One region of the Pseudonocardia lutea genome, then DNA from elsewhere that is predicted to be linked to it. Evidence: riboswitches for the same ligand, from Rfam matches in the RefSeq annotation. Region 1 holds a riboswitch; the other holds the start of a gene.
The links. Region 1 has a riboswitch for S-adenosylmethionine ahead of ACFQH9_RS09030 (aminotransferase class V-fold PLP-dependent enzyme). Riboswitches for the same ligand answer to the same signal wherever they lie in the genome.

Region 1 (3,393 bases):
GCCCGGGCGCGATGGCGGAGCGTGCGGGGACGCGCAGGATGCAGGTGCTCCGCGTAGGTGATCTCGCTGGGCTCGTGGGGGTGCTGCTCCGCGGTCTCCTCGGACTGCGCCCGAGACAGCGCTGCGTCGTCTGCCATCTACTCTCCGTGCTCGCCGCGACCCGGTCGTCGCCCGGGGGTGGGTCTACCACCCACGCCTGCGGGGAAACGACGGTGACGCGCCGACGGTGCGCCCGTCCACCCGACCGCGCAGGCCGAGCGGTGGGCCCCGCCGCTCGGCGACGGGGCCGTGCCGCCCGTGCCGCCCGTGCCGCCCGTGCCGCCCGGTCCGTCCGGGTTGCCCGGGGCCGCTCAGTGCTGTTCAGGGCTGTTCAGGGCTGTTCAGGGCTGTTCAGTGCCCGCAGGCCGCCCCGCCCGCCGCCGTGACCGCACCGAGGCCCAGCGGGTCGAGGTCGCGCGGGTCCGGGGTCGGGGTCCAGCGGCCGTCGACCTCCCGGTAGTCCCACTCCGGGCCGCCGGCGGCGATCGCGCGCACGGCCTCGACCAGCCGGTCCACGTCGGACCCGGTGGTGTTCAGGCCGAGGCTGACACGCACCGCGTCGGCCCCGCCGGCGAGGCGGGCGAGCAGCGGGTGGGCGCAGAAGCGGCCGTCGCGCACCCCGATGCCGTGCTCGGCGGACAGCGCGGCCGCGACGAGCCCGGCCGGGATGCCGGTGACGGTGAAGGAGGCGACGGCGACCCGGTCCGGGGCGTCGGCCCAGATCCGGAGCGGGCGGACGCCCGCGATCCCGGACAGCCCGCTGACCAGGCGGGCGAGCAGGGCCCGCTCGTGGGCGGGGGCGACCTCGTCGATCACCGGGTCCAGTGCGCGGCAGGCCGCGGCGATCGCGGCGGCGCCCAGGACGTTGGGTGTGCCGGCCTCGTGCCGGTGCGGCGCCGGGGCCCAGCTGACCTCCGCGGTCCGGTCCTCCACCCCGACCGAGCGCACTGCGCCGCCGCCGGCGAGGTACGGGGTGGCGACGTCGAGCCAGTCCCGCCGCCCGACCAGCGCGCCGGCGCCGTAGGGGGCGTAGAGCTTGTGCCCGGAGAGCACGACGTAGTCCACCTCGGACGCCGCGATGTCGACCCGGCGGTGCGGGGCGAGCTGGGCCGCGTCGAGCACCACGCGGGTGCCCGCGGCGTGGGCGATCGCGCAGATCTCGTCGATCGGCAGGATCTCGCCGGTGACGTTGGAGGCGCCGGTGATCGCCAGGAGCGCGGTCGGCTCGGCGGCGAGCGCGTCGCGCAGGAGGTCGAGCGTCTCGCCGACGGTGTCGGGCGCACGCACCACGCGGTGGTCGGTGCCGCGCCAGGCCAGCAGCGTGGCGTGGTGCTCGACGTCCAGGCACAGCGTCGCGCCGGGGACCGCGCCCGCGAGCAGGTTGAGCGCGTCCGTGGTGTTGCGGGTGAACACGACGACGTCGTCCGCCCGCGCCCCGACGAACCGGGCGACCGTCTCCCGCGCGCCCTCGAGGACCGCGGTGCAGACCTGCGAGGCGTAGCCGGCGCCGCGGTGCACGCTCGAGTAGTAGGGGAGGAGCTCGGCCACGTGGTCGGCGACGGCGCGCAGGGCGGGGGCGCTCGCGGCCAGGTCGAGGTTGGCGTAGGGCACCGTGCGGCCGTCCACCAGCGGGACCGGGAGGCCGGTGCCGACCAGCTCGGGCAGGGGAGCGGCGGGCGTCGACGCGGCGGAGGCGGCGGCCGTGGCGCGGGCCGGAGCCGCGGCGCAGCCCGGGGCCTCGGTGCAGGGCGGAGCGGTACGGACGTCGGACATCGTGGATCCTCCACGGATCACTCAGGACCCGGTACGGCACGAGGTGCCGGACGTCGGGGTCCGCGCTTGCCGGCCGCGGGTCCGCGGCGGCCCGGTCGTCACCCGGAGCACCCCACCGCGGAGGAGGGTTGCCGGCCAGCGAGCCGGGGCTTGGCGCTGGCGCTCTTGACCTGACGACGACGGTAGGTGCCGATCCGCGGAACGGTCAAGTGTGATCCGGGCCGCGGAATCGGGAGCGGGAATGACCGGACATTGCGGTCGCGGATGTTCCAGATCGGCGCGAATTGTCCGGCCCTCGCTCGATCCCGGCCATTCCCGCGGCATTTCCGATCCGTTTCCCCCGCGCCGGGAAGAACGCTCACGCTGGGTGGAGGGACGGCGGCGGTCTCCCATCACCCGATCGAGGGGGACGGCGGCGAATCGCCAGGTCGGCCAAGGCGAGTCGTGATCGGTTCCCGAGATCGCCGACACGATCGCGTGAAGATTCCGCGCCGCATCACACCGCGCACCCGGCCCGTTCCGGGGCTCCGAGAGGTCGGATTACGGTGACCTGGGCCACGAGAACGGGTCCGAAATGAGGCCGGAACGGTGTGGGACGACCCTCTGTCCGACCCCGCTGGTCACCACTGCTCCACAGGGGTGACACAGTTCCGGTCATGCGCCTCACCGACCGCTTCGCCTATCGACGTCACGTCGATCTGCGTCGCGTCGCGAGCGCACTGTGTAGCGCGCCGGTGAACTGAAGGCCCGGGCCGTCCGGCCCCGCCCTCTTCCCCCTCGCGACCCCGCTCCGGCACCCGCCGTCCCGTCCGCCCGGCCCCGACCGGGCCGCCGACCGGTGTGCCAGGCCTCGCCCACCGCCGCCCGCCCCGCCGCCGCCGGTCGGTCCACATCGGACCGTCGGTGCGGTGTTCGGGCGCCGGTCCGCCGCCGTCCGCTCCCCGATGAGAAGAAGTGGAGACATCGTCGTGCCCCGACACCGACGACACCGACCATCCCGGTCGGCCCTGACCCGGCTCGCCGGGTCCGCGACCCTGGCGGGCGCCGCCGTGGTCGGCCTGACCGGCCCGGCCCAGGCCGCCACCCCGGACCTGGTGCCGGACCTCGCCCCGCTGCTCACCGCCCATTACGACGAGGAACCCGCACCCGCGCCGGAGGCCCCGTACGTCGAGCCGTCGTCCACGGCGTTCGGCGAGGGCGACCTGCTGAACCAGGGCCGGGACCTCGCTCCCGCGGGCGTCCCGCTCGCCGGCCTGACCCAGTCGGCGGTGGGCGCGCCCAGCCGACTCCTGCCGAGCTGAGGCCCGGGATGCGTGCACCGAAGAAGATCCTGCTCGGGCTGCTGGCCCTGGGGGTCGTCGCCGGGGTGACCACCATCCCCGGCGGCGACGCGTACGCCGACGTCGAGACCGTCAGGTCCGCCGTGAAGGGGGCCGACGGCAAGGACTACTGGGTCGAGAACAACATCGACACCGACGCCGCGGAGGACTCCCGCGACGGGTCGACGCGACCGGAGTACATGGTCGTGTGGGCCGGTGACGAGAACGTCGCCGACACGGTGGTCCCGGACGTCAAGAACCT
Region 2 (3,393 bases), on a different contig from region 1:
CGAGTGTGCACGTGCCGGATCGGGGCCATGGCGAGCGACCTCGGCGACCTGGGCGGCATGGTTCCTGGCCGCCCGGCCGCGGCTCGCCACCGCGGCGAGCGGGTCGGTGATCACTGTGGGATGCCTGTTCCCGTTGGCGCTGGTCGGCCTCCGCCCGCTCACCCGTCGGCGCCGGCGTGGACGTAGGCCGTGGGAGGGACCGCCCCTCGGTTCTTGGTGCTGGGCTTCGATCCCGTCAGGGCAGGCCGTCGCCCGGCGGCGGCGTCCGGTGCAAGAGATGGTCGCCGATCGTGCGGGCTGCGTGGGCGGCCGGATCGTGGCTGGCCACGGTGCGGGCGTTACGCCAGTGGCGGTCCAGCCCGGCGGAGGTGAGGGTGGCCGACGCGCCGGCGGCGTCGAAGACGATCGTGGCCGCCCCCTGGGCGGCGCGGTCGGCCGCCACCTTCGCCTGCGTGACCTCGATAGCGGCTGCGGCGAGTTCCTCGGGCGTGCGGTGTCCGGCCGCGGCGTCGAGGGCACGCGCTGCACTGAGCACCACGGAGCGGGCGGTGTAGGCGAGGACGCCGGCCTCGCCGACCGCGGCCTGGACGAAGGGGTCCTCGGCGGCCCGCTCGGCCTCGGCCGTCTGCGCGGTGCGTGGGTTGGCGCGGGTGAAGGCGGTGATGTCGGAGACCGCGCCCGTGGCGATCCCGGCCGCAACCGCAGCAAGGTGCAGGGCACGGAAGCTGGAGGTCACGGTCGGTCCGGAGCGCCCTGGTACGGCGTGCAGCACGTCGGCGGGGTCCACCTCGACGTCGGTGAACACGGCTGACCCGGTGGCGGTCAGGCGTTGCCCCATTCCTTCCCAGTCGTCCCACAGCTCGATGCCGGGGGCGTCGGCGGGCACGAGGACCCAGACTGGTCGGTCGTCCTCGTCGCGGGCGAGGACGGTGAGGTGGGTGGCGAACAGCCCGCCGGTGGCGTAGTGCTTCTCGCCGGTGAGGAGGAGGCGCCCGCCCGTGTGCCGCAGTCGGGTCCCCACGTCGAAGGGCCGAGAGCCGGTGCGTTCTGAGGTCGCCTCGCCGATCAACACGCCGCGCACGGCGCGGAGCCGGCGGGCGGCGTCGGGGACGTCGGGCTCGAGGAGCCGTTCGACATGAACGAAATGAGGGCGGGTGGCCTGGGCGACGTTGGAGTCGGCCGCGGCGAGTCGCACCACGGTCCGGACGACGTCGGCGATCGACCCGCCTGCCCCGCCCAGGGCGACCGGGACGCGCAGCGAGCCCAGCCCGGAGTCGCGGAAGGCCTGCATCTCACGGTAGGGCAGGGTGCGCTGTTCCTCGCGGCCGCGTGAGCCGGCCCGGACGCTGTCGGCGAGGGCGGGAAGCACTCGCGTGAGGAGCTCGTGGCGGTCGCTCGTGGCGTGCGCACGCCCGGGGGCTTCGCCGTGGCAGGCGCGACGGGTCAGCGGGTCACGGGTGGGCATGGGTCCTTCCGGGGGGTGATCGGTCGGCGGTCGGGATGCCGACAGATCGCGCTCGCCTGTCGTCGGAGATCGACGTGGCGGCGCGCCCGGAAGAGCGGCCGAAGGGCCTCGGACGGTGCCATCGCTCGGATGGTCGCACGAGCGAGGCGCGCGGCGGAACCGCCCGGCGTGGGCCCGGCCACTGCGCGGTGGGCCGTCGAGTGTGGTCCACCACGGAGGTCCGGTTACATCTCCCGGCGTCGGATGTCCGAACCTTCCTCCGGCGCCGGGCTCGGTGTTTCTCCTGGTGGGAACGTCCGGGTGACTGTCCGGACAGGTCGGCGCCCGGCACGGCGGTGGGGCTCACAGATGTCGTTCGGACCCTTGACTCACGTGCGGTCGTGATCCCTAGAGTGAGTTCGGGCCCACGGGCCACACCCATCCAGAGCGGCCGAGAGACCCGGCTCGACGACGCCGCAGCAACCCCCCGCTTGACGGGTGCGGGTGCTACCGCCGGGAGCGATGGAGGAGCGATGTTCGTCGGGGTGCGGCGGCGGCACGTGGATCTCCTGCGCACGGCCAGCGCGGGCTGTCGGCCTCGAGGTGGTCTCGACAGCCCCGGCTGCCGGCGTGAGCCGTCGTAGTCGGTCCACTTCCGCTTCGGAGGAGCTCTCAATGACCTGCGCCCCGTCCTCGAGTGCGGCGACGTGAGCGCGTCGTCGCCGTCCGAGGCCGCACCGGCTCCGCCCGCACCCGGCCCTACACGGCAGCGCGGTGCCACGGTCTGGCTGACCGGTCTGCCCAGCGCGGGCAAGTCCACGATCGCGCACGCCTGCGAGCCCAGGCTCCGCGCTCGTGGGTTGCGGGTCGAGGTGCTCGACGGCGACGCCGTCCGGCCGCACCTGGCCGCGGCCCGCGGGTACTCCCGCGAGGACCGCGCGATCAACATCCGCCGGATCGGTTGGGTGGCGGAGCTGCTGGCGCGAAACGGGGTGCTGGTGCTGGTATCGGCCATCGCGCCCTTCCGGGACGTGCGGGACGAGGTCCGTGCAGCGCACGCCGACAAGGGCACCGAGTTCGTCGAGGTGCACGTCAGCACCCCGGTGGAGATTGCGTCCGAACGCGACGTCAAGGGCCTCTACGCCCGCCAGCGCGTCGGCGAGATCTCCGGCCTCACCGGCGTCGACGACCCCTACGAGGTGCCGCTGGAGCCCGACCTCGTCATCCCCGCCCACGAGCAGCCGGTGGAGAACTCGGTCGCGCTGCTGCTCGCGCACCTGACCGACCGCGGGCTGACGGGCCCGGCCACACCCGAGGAGTCCTTGAGTTGAGCACCGCCCCTGAATCTCCGCCGTTGCTGCCGATCCCACGGTGGGAGGACGCCGCGGTCGCGGTGGCGGCTCCCGGCGCCGGTGCCGGCAACTGGGTGGGGGCTCCGAGCGTCGTCCTCGCCGACGGCGTCTACCACGCCGCCTACCGGTTGCGTGCCCCGTTGGGACACGGCCGCGGCCTGGCCACCGTTCTCGCCCGCTCGACGGACGGGATCCGGTTCACCGAGGTCGCCCGGGTGACCAAGGAGCGCTTCGGGGCGGAGTCGCTGGAGCGCCCGGCCCTGGTCCGCACGCCGGAGGGGCGGTGGCGGCTCTACGTCAGCTGTGCCACGCCCGGGAGCAAGCACTGGTGGGTCGACGTCCTGGAGGCCGACGCCCCCGAGGAGCTGGCCGAGGCGCCGCGCCGCACGGTCCTGCCCGGCGACGAGCGGCACGCCGTGAAGGACCCGGTGATCGTCATCGAGGGCGGGCGCTGGCATCTGTGGGCGTCGGTCCATCCGCTCGACGTGCCGGCGCACGAGGACCGGATGACCACCGAGTACTACACCAGCACGGACGGCCTGGCCTGGCGGCACGAGGGCACCGCGCTCGAGCCGCGCGCGGGGCGGTGGGACGCGA

Region 2: another riboswitch for S-adenosylmethionine. It lies ahead of cysC (adenylyl-sulfate kinase); the one in region 1 lies ahead of ACFQH9_RS09030 (aminotransferase class V-fold PLP-dependent enzyme).

Annotation. Positions count from the first base shown of each region.
Region 1 covers NZ_JBHSQK010000017.1:26,916-30,308, reverse strand. Annotated here, with positions in the region: gene treS (maltose alpha-D-glucosyltransferase) at 1-137, opposite strand, end outside; gene ACFQH9_RS09030 (aminotransferase class V-fold PLP-dependent enzyme) at 391-1,812, opposite strand; SAM riboswitch class IV at 1,870-1,983, opposite strand; gene ACFQH9_RS09025 (putative leader peptide) at 2,469-2,555, shown strand; gene ACFQH9_RS09020 (hypothetical protein) at 2,781-3,113, shown strand; gene ACFQH9_RS09015 (hypothetical protein) at 3,122-3,393, shown strand, end outside.
Region 2 covers NZ_JBHSQK010000125.1:1,354-4,746, reverse strand. Annotated here, with positions in the region: gene ACFQH9_RS31465 (acyl-CoA dehydrogenase family protein) at 236-1,465, opposite strand; gene ACFQH9_RS31460 (putative leader peptide) at 1,444-1,587, opposite strand; SAM riboswitch class I at 1,880-1,973, shown strand; gene cysC (adenylyl-sulfate kinase) at 2,152-2,775, shown strand; gene ACFQH9_RS31450 (glycoside hydrolase family protein) at 2,772-3,393, shown strand, end outside.